Regions from separate parts of the Streptomyces sp. GbtcB7 genome, predicted to be linked through region 1. Evidence: predicted binding sites of a transcription regulator. Region 1 holds the regulator's gene; the other holds the start of a gene.
What was found. Region 1 encodes HrcA, which represses chaperone genes, less so after heat shock. Its sites were predicted from a motif close to TTNGCACTCNGNNNNNCNGAGTGCNAA; they were not measured.
Positions count from the first base shown of each region.

Region 2: groES (co-chaperone GroES) is a predicted target of HrcA. The motif match lies at 4,041-4,067, and genes of this name have one in related genera.

Region 1 covers NZ_JAGXJM010000001.1:97,241-108,927, reverse strand. The annotation lists gene KVT44_RS00430 (S41 family peptidase) at 1-1,252, opposite strand, end outside; gene KVT44_RS00425 (hypothetical protein) at 1,298-1,879, opposite strand; gene KVT44_RS00420 (VOC family protein) at 1,991-2,383, opposite strand; gene KVT44_RS00415 (16S rRNA (uracil(1498)-N(3))-methyltransferase) at 2,408-3,157, opposite strand; gene KVT44_RS00410 (nitronate monooxygenase) at 3,154-4,242, opposite strand; gene dnaJ (molecular chaperone DnaJ) at 4,354-5,490, opposite strand; gene hrcA (heat-inducible transcriptional repressor HrcA) at 5,491-6,513, opposite strand; gene KVT44_RS00395 (MBL fold metallo-hydrolase) at 6,740-7,525, shown strand; gene KVT44_RS00390 (DUF3097 domain-containing protein) at 7,557-8,360, shown strand; gene hemW (radical SAM family heme chaperone HemW) at 8,945-10,177, opposite strand; gene KVT44_RS00380 (ATP-binding SpoIIE family protein phosphatase) at 10,282-11,687, opposite strand, start outside.
Region 2 covers NZ_JAGXJM010000036.1:67,751-79,437, reverse strand. The annotation lists gene KVT44_RS42630 (RNA polymerase sigma factor) at 1-972, shown strand, start outside; gene KVT44_RS42625 (methyltransferase domain-containing protein) at 969-2,156, opposite strand; gene KVT44_RS42620 (polysaccharide deacetylase family protein) at 2,267-3,196, shown strand; gene KVT44_RS42615 (polysaccharide deacetylase family protein) at 3,193-3,972, shown strand; gene groES (co-chaperone GroES) at 4,212-4,520, shown strand; gene groL (chaperonin GroEL) at 4,650-6,278, shown strand; gene KVT44_RS42600 (ester cyclase) at 6,380-7,087, opposite strand; gene KVT44_RS42595 (SDR family oxidoreductase) at 7,172-7,945, opposite strand; gene KVT44_RS42590 (MOSC domain-containing protein) at 8,075-8,743, opposite strand; gene KVT44_RS42585 (LysR family transcriptional regulator) at 9,039-9,935, shown strand; gene KVT44_RS42580 (WhiB family transcriptional regulator) at 10,022-10,354, opposite strand; gene KVT44_RS42575 (response regulator transcription factor) at 10,745-11,356, shown strand; gene KVT44_RS42570 (sigma-70 family RNA polymerase sigma factor) at 11,613-11,687, shown strand, end outside.

The sequences.
Region 1 (11,687 bases):
GCAGCACCCGTCCGTCGTGCGAGGCGACGGCGGCGCGGCTGCCGTCGGGTGCCATGGCGAGCCCGAGGACCCGTCCCAGTTGTCCGGCGGCGAGCCGGCGCGGGGTCGCTCCGGGCGCGAGACCGGTCGCCGGGGCGAACTCCAGCGCGTCGTCGCCCGCCGCGTCCGTCACCCACACCACGTACTCCTCGCCCTCCACCCGGAAGGCGCGGGGCAGCCGGGCGCGCACACCGGGCCGGGCGGCGAGCGCGCGGGCCGGTCCGGAGCGGTGGGTGACCCAGTGCACGGCGCCGCGCACGGAGACCGCGCTGCCGCGTCCGGTGTGGTCGGGGGCGGCGGCCGAGAACCAGCGGGAGGCGCTCACGAGGTGCGGCTGCTGGTCGACGCGCTGTCCGCCGAGCCGCAGGTCGAGCCGGCGCGGCTCGGCGCCGTCCAGGTCGTCGAGGAGCCACAGTTCACCGGCGGACGCGTACACGACCCGGGCGCCGTCGGTCGCCGCGTGCCGGGCGTAGAAGCCGTCGATCGGCGTGTGCCGGCGCAGATCGGAGCCGTCGGCGAGGGAGGAGTAGAGCGCTCCGACACCCTCGTGGTCGGACAGGAAGGCGACGCGCTCCCCCACCCACAGGGGGTATTCGAGGTTCCCGTCCAGGTCCTCGTGCAGCCGTACGAACTCGCCAGCCCCCACTCCGTCGCCGCCGGCCCTGTCGATCCACAACTTGCCCGCCGTGCCGCCCCGGTACCGCTTCCACCAGGCGGCCTCGCGCCCCATGGGAGCGGACAGCAGCAGCACACCCGGATCGCCGTAGACCACATCGCCGACCGGCCCGTAGGGGAGGGTGGTCGCGGGGCCCCCGTCGAGCGGGACGGCCCGGGCCCAGCTGCGGCGCAGGCTGGCCTGGCCCTGGGTGCTGAGCGCGAGCACCTGCCCGTCCGGGGTCCAGCCGCGCACCTGGGTCTTCGAACTCCCCCAGTACGTCAGCCGCGTGGACGGTCCGCCCTCCAGGGGCGCGGCGTGCACCTCGGGCGCTCCGTCGCGGGTCGACGTCCAGGCGACGGTCGTACCGTCCGGGGAGATGCGGGGGTGGTTCACCGGCATGTTGTCGGCGCTGACCCGCCAGGCGCGACCGCCGCCGTCGAGGGGGGCGACCCAGACGTCGTCCTCGGCGGTGAAGGCGACCAGCTCGCCGTGCAGATGCGGAAACCGGAGATACGCGGGCGATACCGACGACGCGGACGATGCAGACTGAGTCACCCGATCACCCTATGCAGGGACAGCTCGGCCCGACAGGGGTTTGGATCACTTGCCCTGGGAGGGCCAGCAGGTGGGATCGCCCTTGCACCACATGGTCTTCGTCACCGTGACGGTGGTGGTGGGGCCCGGCCGGTGGTAGGTGGGCGCGCCGTAGGTGGGGGGCGTGTACGAGGGCGTGCTCGGGGCGTTGCAGTTGCCCAGTACGTTCACGTGGAACCACTGCTTGCCGCCGACCTTGGCCGTCAGGTCCCCGCGGACGCACTTGCCCTCGACCTCGCGGGTGACCTTCCCGGTGATGGTGATCTCCCGCCGGTCCTTGGTCTGCCCCCGGCAGTCCACCTCCACCACGGAGGGCGTGGAACTCGAGGCCGACGGTGTGTGCCCCGGGGTGTAGGCCTTGTTCCCGCCGCCGTAGGACCCGGTGCAGCTCAGGTACTGCACGTCGACGTGCTGCCGCTGCAGCTCCGCGGTCCCGGCCCGGTCGGTCGTGTACGCCACCGCGGAGGCGCTCAGCCCGCCGACCGGTTCGCACGCGGCCACCCCGAAGGCGCTCACCACGGCGAGCCCGGCGACCATCGGTCCCCGACGGCCCGTCACCAGTCGCCTCGCCAGTCGTCGAATACGCATCAATGCCCCCATAGACGGCAGAGTGCCACTGTCACGGGCGTCGCGGTAGACCCCATACGGCCACTACACACCCGCGGGCGCCCCCGTCGAACGCATATGCGTGAAACTCTGTCAGTTCCGCAGGAGGAGCCACTCCTGAAGTTCCACCAGATTGCCCTCGGGATCCTTGAGGTGGGCGACCCGCATCCGGTCCGTCATGAAGTCCGGGCCGTGCACGAGGACGGCGCCGCGCGAGGTGATGGCCTCGCAGTAGGAGTCGAGGTCGTCGACGCGCAGGACCACCAGGGAGCGGTGGCCGCTCGCCGAGTCGCCCAGTTCACCGAGTATTTGGGCCATCATCGCGCGGTCCTGGAGCGCGATGCCCGCCGAACCGACGGTGGGACTGAACTTCTCGTACGGTCCTTCGGTCGCGCCCGACTGGGGCTTGAGGCCGAGGACCTCCGCGTAGAAGTGGTAGCAGACCGGGAAGTCCGAGACGAGCAGCCGTACTTGGGCGAGTTCCAAGGCGTCCCCCGTGCGTGCGCGAGGTCAGGACCAGCGGCCGGTGCGCGCCATCAGCAACGCGGTCGCCACCGTCCCTGCGGTCGATGTACGCAGCACGGTACGCCCCAGGTGGCACGTCTTCGCGCCCACCCCGGTGAACAGCTCGATCTCCTCGGGGGAGATCCCGCCCTCGGGGCCGACCACCAGCACGATCTCGCCCGAGGTGGGGAGTGCGGCCGTCACGAACGGCTCGGTGCCGACCTCCGTGTCCTCGTGCAGCACCGCCGCGAAGTCGGCACTGGCCAGAAGTGCGGCAACCTGTTTGGTCGTCGCCGCGTCCGCGACCTCAGGGAAGCGCACCCGGCGCGACTGTTTGCCGGCCTCCCGGGCCGTGGCCCGCCACTTGGCGAGCGCCTTCAGACCCCGCTCGCCCTTCCACTGCGTGATGCAGCGGGACGCGGCCCAGGGGACGATCGCGTCGACGCCGGTCTCGGTCATCGTCTCCACGGCCACCTCGCCCCGGTCGCCCTTGGGGAGCGCCTGGACGACGGTGATACGGGGCTCTTCCGCGGGCTCCTCGCTGTACGAGTCCATCTGGACGATCAGCCGGTCCTTGCCCTCGGTGGCGACGACCACGCACTCGGCCCACCGCCCGGCCCCGTCCGTGAGGACGACGTCCTCACCAGGGTTCAGCCGCTTCACGGAGACGGCGTGGCGCCCCTCCGGGCCGTCGAGCACGTACCGTCCGCCGCTGCTCGCCTCGAAGTGCTCGACCACGAACACCGGTGCCGTCATCGGACCTCACCCCCCGCTTCCCCGGCGGCCGACAACGCTGTCCTGGCCGCCTCCAGCTCCGCGCTCAGCACCTCCACCAGCTGCCCGGCGGGCAGGTCGCGCGCCATGCGGTGCCCCTGCCCCGCCCACAGCGCCATGCCCTGCGCGTCGCCCGCCTTGGCCGCCGCCTTGCGCAGCGGGGAGGTGAGGTGGTGGACCTCGGGGTACGCGGCGGGCGCGTACGGGCCGTGCTCGCGCATGAAGCGGTTCACCAGGCCGCGCGCCGGCCGCCCGGAGAACGCGCGCGTCAGCTCCGTCCGTACGAACAGCGGGTTGGTCAGCGCCTGCTTGTGCACGGCGTTGGCGCCGGACTCCGGGGTGGCGAGGAACGCGGTGCCGAGCTGCGCCGCGTTCGCGCCCGCGGCCAGCACCGCGGCGATCTGGCTGCCGCGCATGATGCCGCCGGCGGCGATGATCGGGATGTCCACGGTCTCGCGCACCTGCGCGATCAGCGACAGCAGCCCTATACCGGTGCCGTCCGTCTCCGGGTTGTCGCGGTGGGTGCCCTGGTGGCCGCCCGCCTCCACGCCCTGCGCGATGACCGCGTCGGCGCCGGCCCGCTGAACGGCGAGGGCCTCCTCGGCCGTGGTCGCGGTGATCACGGTGAAGGTGCCGGCGCGGCGCAGGGAGTCCAGGACGTCGGTGCTCGGGACGCCGAAGTGGAACGAGACCACCGGCACCGGGTTGTCGAGGAGGACGGCGAGCTTGGCGTCGTAGCCGTCGTCACGGCCGCTGTCCGGTTCACCGAGTTCGGTCTCGTACCAGGAGGACTCACCCGCGAGCTGGTGGGCGTAGACCTCGACCGCGGCGGGGTCCGCGTACTCGGGCTGCGGCATGAACAGATTGACCCCGAAGGGGCAGCCCGTGAGCCCGCGCAACTGCTTGATCTCCTGGTACATGCCGTCGGCGGTCTTGTACCCGGCGGCAAGGAACCCGAGCCCGCCGGCCTCGGACACGGCGGCCGCGAGATGCGGGACGGAGACGCCGCCCGCCATGGGGGCCTGCACGATCGGGTGAGGGAGGAGATCGGTCAGTGCGGTGGACATGACGGCATGTTGTCACGTCCTCCGAACAAGTCCGAATCGGGCCTTCCGCCTGGCATAGGCCACCGGGATGGACGCTCGAGCGCCTGGGGGCGGAGCCCCCAGGAACACCCGTCAGCGACCGTTGAACGCGTCCTTCAGGCGCGAGAACAGCCCCTGCTGCCCGGGCTGGAACTGCCCGGTGGGCCGCTCCTCCCCGCGCAGCAGCGCCAGCTCCCGCAGCAACCGCTCCTGCTCGGGATCGAGCTTCGTGGGCGTGGTCACCTCGACGTGCACGATGAGGTCACCGCGGCCACCGCCCCGCAGATGCGTGACACCCCGCCCGTGCAGCGGAATCGACTGCCCGGACTGCGTGCCCGGACGGATGTCGACCTCCTCGAGACCGTCGAGGGTCTCCAGCGGCACCTTGGTGCCGAGCGAGGCCGCGGTCATCGGAATGGTCACCGTGCAGTGCAGATCGTCCCCGCGCCGCTGGAACGTGGAGTGCGGCAGCTCGTGGATCTCGACGTAGAGGTCACCGGCGGGACCGCCACCGGGCCCGACCTCGCCCTCGCCCGCGAGCTGGATCCGCGTGCCGTTGTCGACACCGGCGGGGATCTTGACGGTCAGCGTGCGACGCGACCGGACCCGCCCGTCACCGGCGCACTCGGGGCAGGGAGTCGGGACGACGGTCCCGAAGCCCTGGCACTGCGGACACGGCCGGGAGGTCATGACCTGCCCGAGGAAGGACCGCGTGACCTGGGACACCTCACCCCGCCCGCGACACATGTCACAGGTCTGGGCCGAGGTACCCGGCGCCGCGCCCTCACCGTTGCAGGTGGCGCAGACGACGGCCGTGTCGACCTGGATGTCCTTCGTCGTGCCGAAGGCCGCCTCGTCCAGCTCGATCTCGAGCCGGATCATGGCGTCCTGGCCACGCCGCGTACGCGACCGCGGACCGCGCTGTGACGCCGTACCGAAGAAGGCGTCCATGATGTCCGAGAAGTTCCCGAACCCACCGGCGCCGAAGCCGCCCGCACCGCCGCCGCCCGACTGGGACAGCGGGTCGCCGCCGAGGTCGTAGACCTGCTTCTTCTGCGGGTCCGACAACACCTCGTACGCGGCGTTGATCTCCTTGAACCGCTCCTGCGTCTTCGGATCGGGATTGACGTCCGGGTGCAGCTCGCGTGCGAGCCGCCGGAAGGCCTTCTTGATCTCGTCCTGGGACGCGTCGCGGCGCACGCCGAGTACGGCGTAGTAGTCCGTGGCCACTTACGACTCCGCCAGGATCTGTCCGACGTACCGTGCCACTGCGCGTACCGCTCCCATCGTTCCCGGGTAATCCATGCGGGTCGGGCCGACCACGCCGAGTTTGGCTACTGCCTCGCCGCCCGAACCGTAGCCGACCGAGACCACGGACGTGGAGTTGAGTCCCTCATACGCGTTCTCGTGACCGATTCGCACGGTCATGCTCGAATCCCCGGCCTCACCAAGCAACTTGAGAAGCACGACCTGCTCCTCCAGCGCTTCGAGCACCGGCCGGATGGTGAGAGGGAAGTCATGTCCGAAGCGCGTCAGATTGGCGGTTCCGCCGATCATCAGCCGCTCCTCGGTCTCCTCGACGAGCGTCTCCAGAAGAGTGGAGAGCACCGTCGCGACCGTACCTCGGTCCTCCGCCTCGAACGCGTCCGGGAGGTCCTGCACGAGCTGCGGGACGTCCGCGAAGCGGCGGCCCGCGACCCTGCTGTTGAGCCGGGCCCGCAGATCCGCGAGAGACGTTTCTCCGAACGGGGCCGGGCAGTCGATCATGCGCTGCTCGACCCGACCGGTGTCCGTGATCAGCACGAGCATCACACGGGCAGGGGCGAGGGACAGCAACTCCACGTGCCGCACGGTCGATCTCGTCAGCGACGGATACTGCACGACGGCGACCTGCCGGGTCAGCTGCGCGAGCAGCCGCACCGTCCGCCCGACGACGTCGTCCAGGTCGACCGCGCCGTCCAGGAAGTTCTGAATGGCCCGCCGCTCGGGCGCGGTCATCGGCTTGACGCCGGCGAGCTTGTCGACGAAGAGCCGGTAGCCCTTGTCGGTGGGGATCCGCCCGGCGCTGGTGTGCGGCTGGGCGATGTACCCCTCGTCCTCCAGGGCCGCCATGTCGTTGCGGACGGTGGCCGGGGACACTCCCAGCCGGTGCCGCTCGGTCAGCGCCTTGGACCCGACCGCGACCGGCTCGTCGGTGCCGACATAGTCCTGGACGATGGCGCGCAGCACTTCGAGCCTGCGTTCACTGAGCATCGCGCACACCTCCAGCTCTCGACCCCTCGGCGCCTCGCTTGGCACTCAGCGCGTGCGAGTGCCAGCATTCCCCGGCCCAGTGTACGGCCGGTGGGTACGGCCCCGGCAAGGGCGGCCCCGCGATCTTGTGCAAGGTGCACGGACGTACACCGACGTGTCCCGTGATGTCACACCGTCCCTGCCCGCGATGTCGTACCGTCCACGCTCTCACCGCTAGCGTCGGCGTATGAAGGTGACTTGGGAAGAGGCAGGGTGGGAGCGGCTGACACCGCGGGTGGGGCGGCGGCGGCTTCCGGTCTGGGACTGCACGGTCGGGCTGGTCGTGGGCGAGGGCGGGGCGCTGATCGTCGACGCGGGGTCGAGCCTCGCGGAGGGCGCACGGTTGCGCGGGGAGGCGCAGGCGCTCGCCGGCCGCCGTGTGACCTTCCTCGCGCTCACCCACCCCCACTTCGACCACGTCTTGGGCGCGGCGGCGTTCGCGGGCGCGGAGGTCCTCGTCGCGGGCGGCTCGGCCGAGGTGTACGAGCACGGGCGCGAGGAGCTGTACACGGACGCGGTACGGGGCGGGCTGGACGCGCGGGCGGCGGAGGACGCGGCGGACACCCTGGTGCGTCCCCGGCACTACGTGTGGGGCACCCGGCATCTCGAGCTGACCGGCGGCGTCGAGGTCCTGCTGGTGCGGACGGGCGAGGGCCACACCGCCCACGACCTCGTGGTCGTGGTGCCGGGCGAGCCGACGGTGGTGTTCTGCGGCGACCTGGTCGAGGAGTCCGGCGAGCCCCAGGCGGGCCCCGATGCCGTACCGTCACGCTGGCCCGGGGCCCTCGACAGGTTGCTCGAACTCGGGGGCGAGGACGCGCTGTACGTGCCCGGTCACGGAGCGGTCGTGGACGCCGGGTTCGTGCGGTCCCAGCGGGACGCGCTGGCCGCGCGTTTCGGCGTGTCGGGTTTCGGCGTGCCGGGTCTCGCCACGCCGGGTTTCGACGCGTCGGATTTCGGCGTGTCGCGTTGAGCGCCGCCGGGCTTCTCCTATCGTCATCCGAATGCGCCAGTACTCTCCGGACCTGACTCCGCCGTGGAAGAAGCCCAAGCCCGTGCCGGAGGTTCCGGCGGAGCCGGGCCTGGTGGTCGAGGAGCCGGGTACCGGTTTCTGCGGTGCGGTGATCCGCTGCGAGGCGGGCACGGTGACGCTGGAGGACCGCTTCGGCAAGCACCGCGTGTTCCCCCTGGAACCGCGCGGCTTCCTCCTGGAGGGCCAAGTGGTCACTCTCACCCGCCCTTCCTCCACCATCACCCGTCCCACCCGCACGGCCTCCGGTTCGGTGGCCGTCCCCGGTGCGCGGGCCCGGGTCGCCCGTGCCGGCCGGATCTACGTGGAGGGCCGCCACGACGCCGAGCTGGTCGAACGGGTCTGGGGCGACGATCTGCGCATCGAGGGCGTCGTGGTCGAGTACCTGGAGGGCGTCGACGACCTGCCCGCGATCGTGGCGGACTTCTCACCCGGCCCGGACGCCCGCCTCGGCGTCCTCGTCGACCACCTGGTGCCCGGCAGCAAGGAGTCCCGTATCGCGGCGTCGGTCACGAGCGATCACGCCCTGGTCCTCGGCCACCCCTACATCGACATCTGGGAAGCCGTGAAACCGTCCTCCGTAGGCATCCCGTCCTGGCCCCGGGTCCCCCACGGCCAGGACTGGAAAACCGGCGTCTGCCGCGCCCTCGGCTGGCCCGACAACACCGGCGCCGCCTGGCAGCACATCCTGTCCCGCGTCCACTCCTACAAGGACCTGCAGCCGGAACTCCTGGGCCGAGTAGAAGAACTCATCGACTTCGTCACAGCCCCGCACTGACAACACACTTCCTCGCCCCCGCCGCCCCTACCCGTCCCATCCCTGTGGGCTACGCCCCCAGACCCTCATCGGCCTGAACGGCCACGCCCTCAAACGCCGGACGGCCTGAAGACGCGCACCGGGGTGGGCGGGTCATCGGCCTCCGGCCTCGTCCTCAGACGCCGGACGGGCTGGAAGGCGTGGACCGGGGTGGGTGGGGTGCGTCCCCCGGCCTCGCCCTGGAACTCCGGACGACCCGAGGTCTTCAGCGGCGCGGGGAACTGCGCGACCAGCCCCCACCGGCCCGCAGCCGGGGATCCGGGGCGCAGCCCCGATCCCCCAGGGGCGCGGGGAACTGCGCGAACAACCCCCACCGGCCCGCAGCCGAAGAACAACGTGAGGCCGGGGATCCGGGGCCCAGCCCCGACCCCCCAGGGGCGCGAGGAACTGCGCGAACAACCCCCACCCACCCGCAGCCGAAGAACCCCGCTCGGCCGGGGATCCGGAGCGCAGCCCCGACCCCCCAGGGGCGCGAGGAACTGCGCGAACAACCCCCACCCACCCGCAGCCGAAGAACACAGCCGGGGAGTGGGGGCGCAGCCCCCTCAGTCCACCAGGTCTCGTACGACCGCGTCCGCCAGCAACCGCCCCCGCAACGTAAGGACCGCCCGCCCCTCGCCATACGCCCCGGATTCGAGCAACCCCTCCGACAACGCACGCCCCGCCGCCGCAAGCCCCTCCGCCCGCAGCAGCGACAACGGACACCCCTCCCGAAGCCGCAGCTCCAGCAGAATCCGCTCCACCCGCCGGTCCTCCTCCGAGAGCAGCTCACGCCCCGCCCCGGGAGACCGCCCCGCGGCCAACGCCCCCGCATACGCCCCGGGATGCTTCACGTTCCACCACCGCACCCCGCCCACATGGCTGTGGGCCCCGGGCCCGGCCCCCCACCAGTCGGCACCCCGCCAGTACAGCTCGTTGTGAAGGCACCGCCCGGCGGCGGAAGTGGCCCAGTTGGACACCTCGTACCAGTCGAACCCCGCCCCGGAGAGCACCTCGTCGGCGATCAGATACCGGTCCGCATGCACATCGTCGTCCGTCATCGGCACCTCGCCCCGCCGGATACGACGGGCGAGCTGCGTCCCCTCCTCGACGATCAGCGCGTACGCGGACACATGGTCGGGCCCGGCACCGAGCGCGGCGTCGAGCGAGGCCCGCCAGTCGTCGTCGGACTCACCGGGCGTGCCGTAGATCAGGTCGAGGTTCACATGCTCGAACCCGACCGCTCGCGCCTCCGCGACACACGCCTCGGGCCGGCCGGGGGTGTGCGTACGGTCGAGCACCTTGAGGACATGCTGCCGGGCACTCTGCATGCCGAAGGAGATCCGGTTGAACCCTCCGGCCCTGAGCGTCTCCAGATACCGCGGATCAACCGACTCCGGGTTCGCCTCGGTCGTGATCTCCGCGTCGTCCGCGAGCCCGAACTCGTCCCGGATCGCCCCCAGCATCCGTACGAGATCGTCGGCGGCCAGCAGCGTGGGCGTACCGCCGCCGACGAACACCGTACGAACGGGTCGCGGGTCGTCGCCGAGGACCTTGCGGGCGAGCCGGACCTCGTCGATCAGCGTGTCCGCGTAGTTGTCGCGGGAGGCGAGCACGCCTCCCGTGCCCCGCAGCTCGGTCGCCGTGTAGGTGTTGAAGTCGCAGTAGCCGCAGCGGGTCGCGCAGTACGGCACGTGGAGGTAGAAACCGAGGGGTCGCTCGGCGGCTCCGGCCAGGGCGTGCGCGGGCAGCGCCCCGTCGTCGGGGACGGGCTCACCGTCGGGAAGTGCGGAAGGCATGCCTTCCATTGTCCCGTACCCGGCCGCATACCCCTTTCCAGCCACTCACCTGCGGTTTCTCTCTCCCCCGCTCCTCCCGCTCTCCCCGCTCCCCCGACTCCGCCTTACTCCGTCCACTCCGCCTGCAGCACCAACAACGCCAGGTCGTCCTCCGGCGGCTTGCTGCCGAACTCGTGCACGAGCCGCCGGATCCGTTCCGCGACGAGCTCCGCGCTCAGCCCCGTACAGCCCGCGAGGGCCTCCGCGAGCCCTTCGTCGTCATCGAACTGGCGGGGCCCGCTGCGGCGCTCCGTCACCCCGTCGGTAACACACAGGACGGTGTCACCGGGGTACAGGTCGAAGGTCTCGGAGACGTAGGTCGCGTCCTCGAAGACCCCGAGGAGGGTCTGCGGCTCGGCCACTTCCCGTACGTCGCCGTCCGGGCCGAGAATCAGCGGCAGCGGGTGCCCGGCGGAGGCGAGGGTGCAGCGTACGCCGCCCTCGAAGGGCACCAGCTCGCCGTACAGCATGGAGAGGAAACGGGTCTGCGGACCCTCATCGGGGCCGAGACCCGGCCCGCCAGCCGCCACCAGCGCACGGGCCGCCGCGTCCGCCGCCTCCGTCGCGTCGTCGAGGAGGAGCTGGTTGAGGCGGTCGAGGACGTCCGCGACGTGGTAGCCCTCGCGGGCCAGCAGTCGCACCCAGGGCCGGGCGAGGCCGATCACGACGGCGGCCTCGGGCCCCTTGCCCTGGACGTCGCCGAGGACGAAGCACCAGCGTCCGTCGCCCGCGGGGAACAGGTCGTAGAAGTCACCGCTGGGTCCGCCCTTGTCGAGCGGCTCGTACACGAGGGCGCTGCGCACCCCGGGGATCTCGGCGACCGCGCCGGGCAGCAGGCCGCGCTGGAGGACCCGGCTGATGGTGGCCTGGCGCGCGTACTGGCGGGCCGCGCCGATGGCGAGGGCGATCCGTCGGCTGAGGTCCTCGACGAGCCCGGTGATCTCGTCGGGGAAGGCGGTCAGTCCGGCCCGGCCGATGACGAGGGTGCCGAGCGGCCGGCCACCCGCGATCAGCCGGTACGCGAGCGCCGCCCCGCTCACCCCGCCCGCGCCACCCTGTCCGTGCCCCTGCCCCTGCCCCGTACCTAACGCCTCCCCCGGCCCTGACGCCTCCCCCGGCCAGGGCACCGGCACCGCCCGGGACCGCACCGAGTCCGGCAACCGTGGCGGATCCTTCTCCAGGGCCTGCCGCAGCTCCTCGATCCGGTTCTCACTGCCGTGCCAGACGCGGGCGAGTCGGGGTCCCAGGGCCAGCCCGAGCCCACCCGCCCGGTCGGTGGCCTCGTCCTCCAGCCATACGGCACACCAGTCGGCGAGCCGCGGCACGAGGAGCTGCCCGGCGAGCGCGGCCACGAGGTCCTCGTCGAGCTGCCCGGCGAGCAGGTCGGAGGCCTCGGCGAGGAAGGAGAGAGCGCCGCGGTTGAGCCAGTCGCCGTCCTGTCGCGGCCTGTGCCGCTGTCCAGCAGCGAACG
Region 2 (11,687 bases), on a different contig from region 1:
GCCCCGCACCACCTCGACGAACCCTCCGACCCGGACGACATCGACGACGACCTGCTGCGGCTCGTCTTCACCGCCTGCCACCCCGTCCTCTCCGCCGAGGCCCGCATCGCCCTCACCCTGCGCCTGGTCGGCGGTCTGACCACCCCCGAGATCGCCCGCGCCTTCCTCGCCCCGGAGGCGACCGTCGCCCAGCGCATCGTGCGCGCCAAACGGACCCTGGCGACGAAGGGCGTCCCCTTCGAGGTCCCCTACGGCCCGGACCGCGAGGCCCGCCTCGGGTCCGTGCTCGAGGTCATCTACCTGGTCTTCAACGAGGGGTACGCGGCCACGGCGGGCGACGACCTGCTGCGCCCCGCCCTGTGCGAGGACGCGCTGCGACTGGCCCGCGTGCTCGCCGAGTTGATGCCCAAGGAGCCCGAAGTGCACGGGCTGGTGTCCCTGTTGGAACTCCAGGAGTCCCGCGCCGCCGCCCGCACCGGCCCCTCGGGCGAGCCCGTCCTCCTCAAGGACCAGAACCGGCGCCGCTGGAACCGCCTGCTGATCCGCCGCGGCTTCGCCGCCCTCGGCCGGGCGAGCGCCGTCACCACCGGACCCCCTGGCCCGTACGCCCTCCAGGCCGCCATCGCCGCCTGCCACGCCCAGGCGTACGCGTACGAGGACACGGACTGGGGGCAGATCGCCACCCTGTACGGGCTGCTGGCGACCCGTTCCCCGTCTCCCGTGGTCGAGTTGAACCGCGCCGTGGCCGTCTCCATGGCCGAGGGCCCTGCCCCGGCGCTGGAGATCGTCGACCGGCTGGCCGGCGAACCGGCCCTGCGCGACTACCACCTGCTGCCCAGCGTCCGAGGCGATCTGCTGGCCCGCCTCGGCCGCACGAAGGAGGCCCGCGCGGAGTTCGAACGAGCCGCGGGCCTGGCCCGCAACGAACGGGAACGCGAGCTGCTCGAGACGAGGGCGCGGGACTGCCGTTAGGAGGCGTGCCGCTGGGCCGGGTGGCCGAGCAGCATCGTCGGTGCCCCCGCGACCCTGGTCAGGAAGACGGTGGCCGAGTGCGGGCCGTGCTGCTTGGGCAGGGCCTTCTTGCGGAGTTCCTCCGGCTCGACCGCCGACCCCCGCTTCTTCACCGTCAGTACCCCGACCCCCCGCTCCCGCAGCAGCGCCTTCAACTTCTTCACGTTGAAGGGAAGCCGGTCGGTGATCTCGTAGGCGGCGGCGTACGACGTCGGGCGCAGTTCGTCCGCCGTGATGTACGCGATCGTCTCGTCGACGAGCCCACCGTCGACCTCCTCGGCGACCTCGGCGACCAGATGGGCGCGGATGACGGCGCCGTCGGGCTCGTACAGGTAGCGCCCGACCGCTCGCACCGCGGGGTCCGGCAGGCCGCGGCCGCGCAGCTCGCGCGGGCCGGGCAGCAGGGTGGCCCGCACCAGCCCCGGCTCGGTGCCGAACCACAGCACCGCCTCCTTCACGTCACCGGCGTCCGAGATCCACTCGGCCTCGGCCTCGGCGGGGACCGCCTCGTGGGGGATGCCAGGGGCGATCTTCAGGGCGGCGAGCGGGGCCTTCAGGGCCGTCGCGATCGCCCAGGAGAGCGGGGGCGAGTACGCCTCCGGATCGAAGATGCGGCCGCGTCCGCCGCGCCGCGCCGGGTCCACGAAGACCGCGTCGTACGCCTGGGTGTCGACCTCGGTGACATCGGCCTCGCGCACCTCGATCAGATCGGCGAGCCCGAGCGCCTCGGCGTTCGCGTGCGCCACCGCCACCGTCAGCGGGTCGCGGTCGACGGCGAGGACGCGGACCCCGGCACGGGCCAGCGCGATCGCGTCGCCGCCGATGCCGGAACACAGGTCGGCGACCGAGCGCACACCCAGGGACCGCAGCCGCCGCGCGCGATGGGTGGCGACCGTGGTGCGCGTCGACTGCTCGACCCCGTTCGGGGTGAAGTACATCCGCTCCGCGTCCTCGGCGCCGAACTTCGCCGCCGCCCGCTGCCGCAGCCGCGCCTGCCCGAGTGCGGCCGAGACCAGTTCGGCCGGGTGGTCGCGGCGCAGCCGGGTGGCGACGGCGAGCTCCTGGGCGGGTTCGGTGCCGCGCACCTCGTCGAGCAGGGCGCGGCCCTCGGGGGTGAGGAGAGAGGCGAAGGAGACGTCGTTCACCGGCCCATTGTCGGTCAGTGCGGGTGGGTGTGGGCCAGTCGGTGGACGGTGCGCCCCCGGTCGCGGTGTCGGAGACCCGGACGGGCGGTGGCCTGCGAGGATCCGACACCATGCGACCAGTACGACAAAAGTACAAAAACAACGCAAAGAGGGCGCGCGCGTGGGGCGGGGTGGCCGTCCTCGCCGTCGCCGCCCTCGCGTCCGGTTGCGCCGACGACGACACCAACGGCGCCCGTCCCGTCGAGGGACCCCAGCAGGCGCTGCACGCGCCCCCGGCCCGCGCCCTCGACTCCTACGCCGCCAGACTCCGCGCGCAGCAGGCCGCCCGGGCCGTCGCGGCCAAGCACTGGGGGCTCGTGAAGGTCCCGTTGGCCGCGCCGCCGGCTCCGGCGAGGAAGCCGGTCATCGGACCCCGCGACGGCTTCGAGGTCACCGATCAGGAAGAGCTCGGCCTGCCGCCGGTCTTCACGACCGTCCCCACCAAGGACAAGGTCGTCTTCCTCACCATCGACGACGGCTCCGAGAAGGACCCGGCGTTCCTCAGGATGATGAGCGACCTGAAGATCCCGTACACCGCCTTCCTGAGCAACTACCTGATCAAGGACGACTACGGGTACTTCCGGAAGATGCGCGACCGGGGTGTCACCCTCAACAACCACACCCTCACCCACCCCTACCTGCCGGGGCTGTCGTACGAGGAGCAGCGGCACGAGATCTGCGGCATGCAGGACATCATGGAGAAGCAGTTCGGCAAGCGTCCGAAGGTCTTCAGGCCGCCCTACGGCAACTACAACCGGGACACCCTGCGTGCCGCCAAGTCCTGCGGCATCAAGTACGCGCCGATCTGGGACGAGGAGGTCTTCGTCGACCACTGGGAGTACCGCGACTGGGACCGCGACCTGCACCCCGGCGACATCGTCCTCACCCACTTCCGCGGCAGGGAGGACTGGGACGGCACCATGCCCGACATGATCCGCCGCTTCCTGAAGCTGGTCACCGACAAGGGGTACGCGGTGGCACGGCTGGAGGACTACCTGTGAGAACGCGGGCGCTGGTCGCGGGGGCGCTCACCGCGGCGCTCCTGACCGGCTGCACCGGCTGTGCCCAGTCCGTCGACCCGATCGAACGGCTGGGCAAGAAGGCCGCGCAGGAGGTGCGCAGGTCCAGGCCGAACGGGCCGACCCCGGCGACGTACCGGCACTGGGGGCTGCCCACCCCGCTCGCCGCCGCGCCGCGGCAACCCGCCCGGCCCGCCCTCCGTGGCGCGGCGCCGGGGCTGGCCCCCGTCGTGGACCGCGTACACACCCGCGACAAGGTGGTCTTCCTGACGTACGACGACGGTGCCGAGCGCGATCCGCGGTTCGTCGACATGGTCCGTGAACTGCGGCTGCCGGTCAGCATGTTCCTCACGGACAGTGTCGTCGGGCCGGGGTACGGGCACTTCGCCCAGCTGCGGACGGTCGGCGCGAGCGTGCAGAACCACACCCTCCACCACGCCTCGCTGCGCGGACTGCCGTACGCGGGCCAGCGGGCCGAGATCTGCGGCCAGCAGGAGAAGCTCAAGGCCCGCTTCGGCGTCCGCCCCCGGCTCTTCCGTCCCCCCTACGGCACCTACGACACCACCACGCTGCACGCCGCCGCCGACTGCGGGGTCGCGGCCGTCGTCCTCGGCCGGGAGCCCGACGCCCGCCGCCTGCGACCGGGTGACATCCTCTCCGGCTTCGAGGAACCCAACCTCACCGAGGCGACGATCAGACTCCTGCGACGCATCCAGGCGGAGGGCTTCACGCCTGCGCGCCTGGAGAACTACCTCTGACCATTCGGCTCGGGGGTACGCCGACACGGGCGCCGGGTGCCCAAAAACCCCACGCCACGCCGGACGCTTTGGCACTCCGCTTGACCGAGTGCTAATCGCGGTCATAGTCTCGGCCCTGGCACTCCCCCCTGGAGAGTGCCAATAGCGACGGGCAGGTCCGGCACCCGCGACGACGGATCCACCTGGTCGCCACCTCAGACAGTTAACCCCGTGAGATCTCCGAAGGGGGAGGTCGGATCGTGACGACCACCAGCTCCAAGGTTGCCATCAAGCCGCTCGAGGACCGTGTTGTGGTCCAGCCGCTGGACGCCGAGCAGACCACGGCTTCTGGCCTGGTCATCCCGGACACCGCGAAGGAGAAGCCCCAGGAGGGCGTCGTCCTCGCCGTGGGCCCGGGCCGCTTCGAGAACGGCGAGCGCCTGCCGCTCGACGTCAGCACCGGCGACATCGTGCTGTACAGCAAGTACGGCGGCACCGAGGTGAAGTACAACGGCGAGGAGTACCTCGTCCTCTCGGCTCGCGACGTGCTCGCGATCATCGAGAAGTAGTTCGCCGAGCTTCACCGTTTCACCCAGTTTTGCAGTGAACTGCGCCCCTGGCCCCCGCGACCATAACCAGCCGGGCGTCGGGGGCGCGGTTCGTTCACCCCAGTTTTCCGAGAGGGCTGAATCGCTCCCATGGCGAAGATCCTGAAGTTCGACGAGGACGCCCGTCGCGCCCTCGAGCGCGGCGTCAACAAGCTTGCCGACACGGTCAAGGTGACGATCGGCCCCAAGGGCCGCAACGTCGTCATCGACAAGAAGTTCGGCGCACCCACCATCACCAACGACGGTGTCACCATCGCCCGCGAGGTCGAGCTCGACGACCCGTACGAGAACCTCGGCGCCCAGCTGGTGAAGGAGGTGGCGACCAAGACCAACGACATCGCGGGTGACGGTACGACCACCGCCACCGTGCTGGCCCAGGCGCTCGTCCGCGAGGGCCTGAAGAACGTCGCCGCGGGTGCCTCCCCGGCGCTGCTCAAGAAGGGCATCGACGCGGCCGTCAAGGCGGTCTCGGACGAGCTCCTCGCCACCGCGCGCCCGATCGAGGAGAAGTCGGACATCGCGGCCGTCGCCGCGCTGTCCGCCCAGGACCCGCAGGTCGGCGAGCTCATCGCCGAGGCGATGGACAAGGTCGGCAAGGACGGTGTCATCACCGTCGAGGAGTCCAACACCTTCGGCCTGGAGCTGGACTTCACCGAGGGCATGGCCTTCGACAAGGGCTACCTGTCGCCGTACATGGTGTCCGACCAGGAGCGTATGGAGGCCGTCCTCGACGACCCGTACATCCTCATCCACCAGGGCAAGATCAGCTCCATCCAGGACCTGCTGCCGCTGCTGGAGAAGGTCATCCAGTCCAACGCCTCCCGGCCGCTGCTGATCATCGCCGAGGACGTCGAGGGCGAGGCCCTGTCGACCCTGGTCGTGAACAAGATCCGCGGCACGTTCAACGCCGTCGCCGTGAAGGCCCCCGGCTTCGGTGACCGCCGCAAGGCCATGCTCGGCGACATCGCCACCCTCACCGGTGGTCAGGTCATCGCCGAGGAGGTCGGCCTCAAGCTCGACCAGGTCGGCCTGGACGTGCTCGGCAGCGCCCGCCGCGTGACCGTCACCAAGGACGACACCACCATCGTCGACGGTGGCGGCAACTCCGAGGAGGTCCTCGGCCGGGTCAACCAGATCAAGGCCGAGATCGAGAACACCGACTCCGACTGGGACCGCGAGAAGCTCCAGGAGCGCCTCGCGAAGCTGGCCGGCGGCGTGTGCGTGATCAAGGTCGGCGCCGCCACCGAGGTCGAGCTCAAGGAGAAGAAGCACCGTCTGGAGGACGCCATCTCCGCGACCCGCGCCGCGGTCGAGGAGGGCATCGTCTCCGGTGGTGGCTCCGCGCTCGTCCACGCCGTGAAGGTCCTCGAGGGCAACCTCGGCAAGACCGGCGACGAGGCCACGGGTGTCGCGGTCGTCCGCAAGGCCGCCGTCGAGCCGCTGCGCTGGATCGCCGAGAACTCCGGCCTCGAGGGTTACGTCATCACCTCCAAGGTCGCCGAGCTCGACAAGGGCCAGGGCTTCAACGCGGCCACCGGCGAGTACGGCGACCTGGTCAAGGCCGGCGTCATCGACCCGGTCAAGGTCACCCGCTCCGCCCTGGAGAACGCCGCCTCCATCGCCTCCCTGCTCCTCACGACCGAGACCCTGGTCGTCGAGAAGCCGGCCGAGGAGGAGGCCGACGCCGGTCACGGCCACGGCCACGGGCACTCCCACTGAGTCTCGTACTCCCGAAGAAGCCCCCGTTCCGCACGGAACGGGGGCTTCTCCCGTACGCGGTACTACCGCCTACCGCCTACAGCGCCACCCGACCCACCGCACTACTGCTCCAGCGCGTCCAGCGCCCCCAGCTGCGCCAACAGCCCCAGCCGGTCGTACTGCCACCAGCCCTCGGCGATCTTCCCGTCCTCCTGGCAGCGGAAGACGGTCGTGCCGGTCATGGTGACCTGCTTCCCGGTCGCCGGAATCCCCATGAAGTCGCCTTTGTGGGTGCCGTTCCAGGCCCACCGGGTGCAGACCCGTTCGCCCTGGGTGAGCTGGTCCTCGACGGTGAACGTGAAGTCGAAACCGCCGCGCCACATCTCGATCTCGCGCCGCATCGCGTCGAGGCCGATGGTGTCCTGCTCGTTGGCGGGATCGTGGTCGTGGTAGCTCTCCACCATCAGACCGTTGAGCGGCGGCAGTTCACCCGGGCCGGCCAACGTCTCGAAGAACCTGCGGATGTTGGCCGCGAACAACTGCTCGTCCCGCACCACGTCCAGGTCGGTGAACGTCGGCAGCCCGTCGCAGAGCGCCACCATCTCCCGGAAGATCCTTTCGGTCTCGGGGAGGTTCGAGTTCCGCATCGCCTCCTCGAACGAGGGGAACTCCACGATCTCTATGAAGTGGGTCGCGTCGGAGCGGTCCTTGCCGATCACGCTGTGCGTCGCGGTCCGCTTGCCCCTGGTCTTCTCGACCCATGTGTCCATCAGCTGGTTCATCTCGTCGAACCGGCTGGTCCTGCAATCGATGAGCTGTACGAATGTCATGGCGTCGCCTCCGGCCCCCTGGGTCCGGTTGAACACCCTCAGTTTCCCACCGGAGGGACGACACCACCCACTGCGCGGTGGCCCTTACTGGGGGCCGTACTTCCGGCCCGTCTTCGACGTGATCCCGCCCAGCAGTCCTCGCGGCGCCACCTTCACCAGGCCCATCAGCGCCTTGTAGCGGGGGTCGGGGATGGACAGCGACTTGCCGCGGGCCAGGTCCGCGAGCGCCGCCGCGACCAGCTTGTCCGCATCCAGCCACATCCAGTTCGGGATGTTGTCCGTGCCCATCCCGGCCCGCTGGTGGAACTCGGTGCGGACGAAGCCGGGGGCCAGCGCCATCAGCCGTACGCCGCTGCCCGCCAGATCCCGCGCCGCGCCCTGCGTGAACTGCACGACCCAGGCCTTGGACGCCCCGTACGTACCCCGCGGCACGAACGCGGCCACCGACGCGACGTTGACGACCCCGCCCCGGCCGCGCTCCCGCATGGCCTCGGTCGCGGCCGACGTCAACCGCAGCACCGCCTCGCAGTGCACCTTGAGCATCGTCAGCTCGTCGGCCATCGACACCTCGAGATAGTGGCCCTTGTTGCCGAAGCCCGCGTTGTTGATCAGCAGGTCGACCGGGTTCTTGCGGTCGGAGAGGCGGGCGGCCACCGCCTCGATGCCCTCGTCCGTCGCCAGGTCGGCGGTCAGCACCTCCGCCTCGATGCCGTGCCGGTCGTGCAGTTCGGTCGCCTGCTCGCCCAGCCGCTTGGTGTCGCGTGCCACCAGCACGAGGTTGTGCCCGTCAGCCGCCAGCCGCCGCGCGAAGGCGGCGCCGATGCCCGCGGTCGATCCCGTAATCAGAGCCGTTGTCATGACCCAAGGCTAGTGACCTGACCAGGCCCGCCGCGCCCCCGCCACCCAACGCCCACCTTGCTCCACGAGTTCCCCGCACACCCGGACGCCCCGCCTCGCGCCCCCGCCCCGCGCCCCCGCTTCGAGCGGCTAGCCGCTGTGCCGTGCCACGTACTTCTCCGCCATCTCCAGCAACTCCGGGTGCAGCGCGTCGCCCGCGGCCAACACCCTTGTCAGCAGCGCCCGTTCGGTCGTCTCGGCGCGGAAGGCGAAGGCGACCGTCACCTCGTGGTCGGGCCGGTGCACGACCTCGATCGGGTCGCCCGCCCGGATCTCGCCCGGCTCGATCACCCGCAGATAGGCGCCGGGCGCGCCCTTCTGGGTGAACCGCTTCACCCAGCGCTGCTCACCGACGTGCTCCTGGAACGTACGGCAGGGGATGCGCCCGCAGGTGACTTCGAGGACCACCTCGGAGCCGACGCGCCAGCGCTCGCCGATCCGCGCGCCGGACACGTCGAGCCCCTGGGTCGTCAGGTTCTCGCCGAACGCGCCGCTCGCCAGCGGCCGGCCGAGCTCGCGCCCCCAGTCGTCGAGGTCCTCGCGGGCGACCGCGTACACCGCCTGGTCGTTCCCGCCGTGATGGCGCAGGTCGCACACCGCGTCCCCGGCGAGGCCGCTCGCGCCGACCCCCTTGGGCCCGGGTGCCGCCACCCGCACCGGCCCGTCCACCGGTCGTTTGTCGATGCCGGTCACGCCCTCGGGCTGGTCCGTGTACGGGACGGCCCGAGGGCGGCCGATGTTCAAGGACAGAAGCTTCATGACAGCACGCTAGGCCCTGTCGTCAAATTCCCGTCTGCCCCGCGACGCCATGCACGCGCCCCCAAGTTCTCGGCTTCGCTCGAACAGGGAGGGACCCCCTTCGCCGCACCGGGCAAAGACCCAAGTACATCCAGTACGAGGGCCTGTGCCCGGCGCGCCGAGAGCACGCACCTGACGCCGCAGGGCCCGCCCTCCGGGCGGACGACGGGAATTTGACGACAGGACCTAGGCGATGAGAACCAAAGCGGCGACGCAATATTCGCCGCCGTACCCAAGACTCACTTATGCTCGAAAGGTGATCGAGGCCCGTCATCTCCGTGTCCTGCGCGCCGTCGCCGCCACCGGCTCCTTCTCGGCGGCGGGACGTGAACTGGGCTGCACCCAGCCCGCCGTCAGCCAGCAGATGAAGGCGCTCGAATCGTCCGTAGGCACCCCGCTGCTCGTCCGCACCGGCCGCGAGATGCGCCTCACCCAGGCGGGCGAGGCACTGGTCCGGCACGCGGCGGGCATCATCGCGGGCCTGACCGCGGCCGAAGAGGAGGTCGCCGCCATCGCGGGCCTGCGCGCGGGCCGGGTCCGGCTCGTCTCCTTCCCCAGCGGCAGTTCCACGCTCGTCCCCACGGCCCTCGCCGCGCTGCGGGCCGCGCATCCCGGCACCCGGGTCTCCCTGGAGGAGGCCGAGCCGCCGGAGTCCGTCGAGAAGCTCCGGGCCGGGGACTGCGACATCGCCCTCGCGTTCCGCTACGAGGGAGCCGCGGGTGCCGAGGAGTGGGACGACCTGGTCGTACGGCCCCTGCTGCGGGACCGGCTCGTCGGGCTGGTCCCCGAGAAGCACCGGCTCGCGCGGGCCGGATCGGTCGCGATCGCCGAACTCGCCGGGGAGCCGTGGATCGCGGGCTGCCCCCGCTGCCGCGGACAACTCGTGGAGGTCTGCCGCGCCGCGGGCTTCGTGCCCCGCATCGACTTCGCCACCGACGACTACCCGGCCGTGGTCGGGCTGGTCGGCGCGGGCCTCGGGGTCGCGGTCCTGCCGGAGCTCGCGATCGAGTCCGTGCGCCCCAAGGGTGCACGCACCGTGACGGTGGAGCCGCCGGTGCGGCGCGAGATCGTCGCACTCACCCTGCCGGACCTGGCACAGGTGCCGGCGGTGGCGGCGACGCTCGACCAACTGGCGCGGGCCGCGAGCCGCTGACGTCGCCCAAAAGCGGCTGACGCCGCCAAAAAGCATGGGCACGCGTGCGCGTGCCCGACGGTGGACCGAAAAGCAGAAACGTTCCTTCAGTTGTTCGAAGCGGGATCGCCGCTCCCGGTGGTCGACGCCGCCACCAGCCGGTTGCGCGCCCGCCCCATGAGTTCCTCGCGCTCGTCCTCGGTCAGGCCGCCCCATACGCCGTACGGTTCGCGCACCGCCAAGGCGTGCGCAGCGCACTGGGCGCGTACCGGGCATCGCATGCAGACCTCTTTGGCCGAGTTCTCGCGAGCGCTCCGTGCCGCACCGCGCTCGCCCTCCGGGTGGAAGAAGAGCGAGCTGTCGACCCCGCGGCAGGCCGCGAGGAGCTGCCAGTCCCAGAGGTCCGCGTTCGGACCGGGAAGGCGGGAGAAATCTGCCATTGCTTTGTCCCCTTGTTGCCGTTCTGGGCCGCTCTGTGCCCACCGACCGTACATCTACGATCTAAGGAGATGAAAATATGACTCATTGCGAATCTAGCCGCAGACACCAGCAAAGGGGAAGAAAACAGGCTGAATGGGGCATAGGTTGTGATGAAACGTTGAGGGTCCGTTGCGCATGTCTGCCTCGTGTCCACGCCCTCACGTAGAGTGCCGAAGGCGACCGACTGCCCCGTAACTCTTTCGAGTGACCATCGTTGAGAGTGCGGAGGCGGTTGAAGGAACAAGCGCTCGGGCAGACGGCAGTTCCGTCGGCGAGTGTCGACCGCACAGATGACGATTCGTACCAGCCTGGAGGCTCAAGGTGACGCGCATCAGCTGCGGAGGGCGGCCATGACATCCGTCCTCGTCTGCGACGACTCCCCGCTTGCCCGAGAGGCGCTCCGCCGAGCGGTGGCGACCGTGCCCGGCGTCGAGCGCGTGACGACGGCAGCCAACGGCGAGGAAGTCCTCCGCCGCTGGGGTGCCGACCGCTCGGACCTGATTCTGATGGACGTACGCATGCCCGGACTGGGTGGCGTCGAGACCGTCCGGCGGCTGCTGTCCGCCGACCCCGGTGCGCGCATCATCATGCTCACCGTGGCCGAGGACCTGGACGGTGTGGCACTCGCCGTCGCCGCCGGGGCCCGCGGCTATCTGCACAAGGACGCCTCCCGCGCCGAGCTGCGCGCGACCGTGACCCAGGCGCTCGCCGACCCCACCTGGCGGCTCGCCCCGCGCAGACTGCGGTCGGCCGAGATGGGCGCGGCGCCGACGCTCACGGCGCGTGAGATCCAGGTGCTGGAAGGCATGAGTCACGGCCGCTCCAACGCCGAGATCGGCCGCGAGCTGTTCCTCTCCGAGGACACCGTGAAGACGCACGCCCGGCGGCTCTTCAAGAAGCTCGGCGCCTCGGACCGCGCGCACGCCGTGGCGCTCGGTTTCCGGTGGGGTCTGGTTCGTTAGGTGAGCCGTCGCGGGGGTACGACGCACCCCGCCTACCTCATGGTGGGCGGGGCCGACAACAGAGTCCGCCGAGTGCCCGCTGCTCGTTTCGCCGCGGATGCCGCATGCTTGAGGTGTGGAGTTCCTCGGGGACGAGTCGGTCGAGCGGAAGGGGAGGGCGCAGGAGATGAGTTCCGGCGCACCTGCTCATAACGCTTCGGTGCACAACTACGGACGCGGTGCCACGGACAAGACGACGCCAAGGCACCATGGACCGATGCGCGACGACGAGACGACGGTGATCGGTGCGCTCGTCCATCGCGCGGTCGACGGCGACGAGCAGGCCACGCAC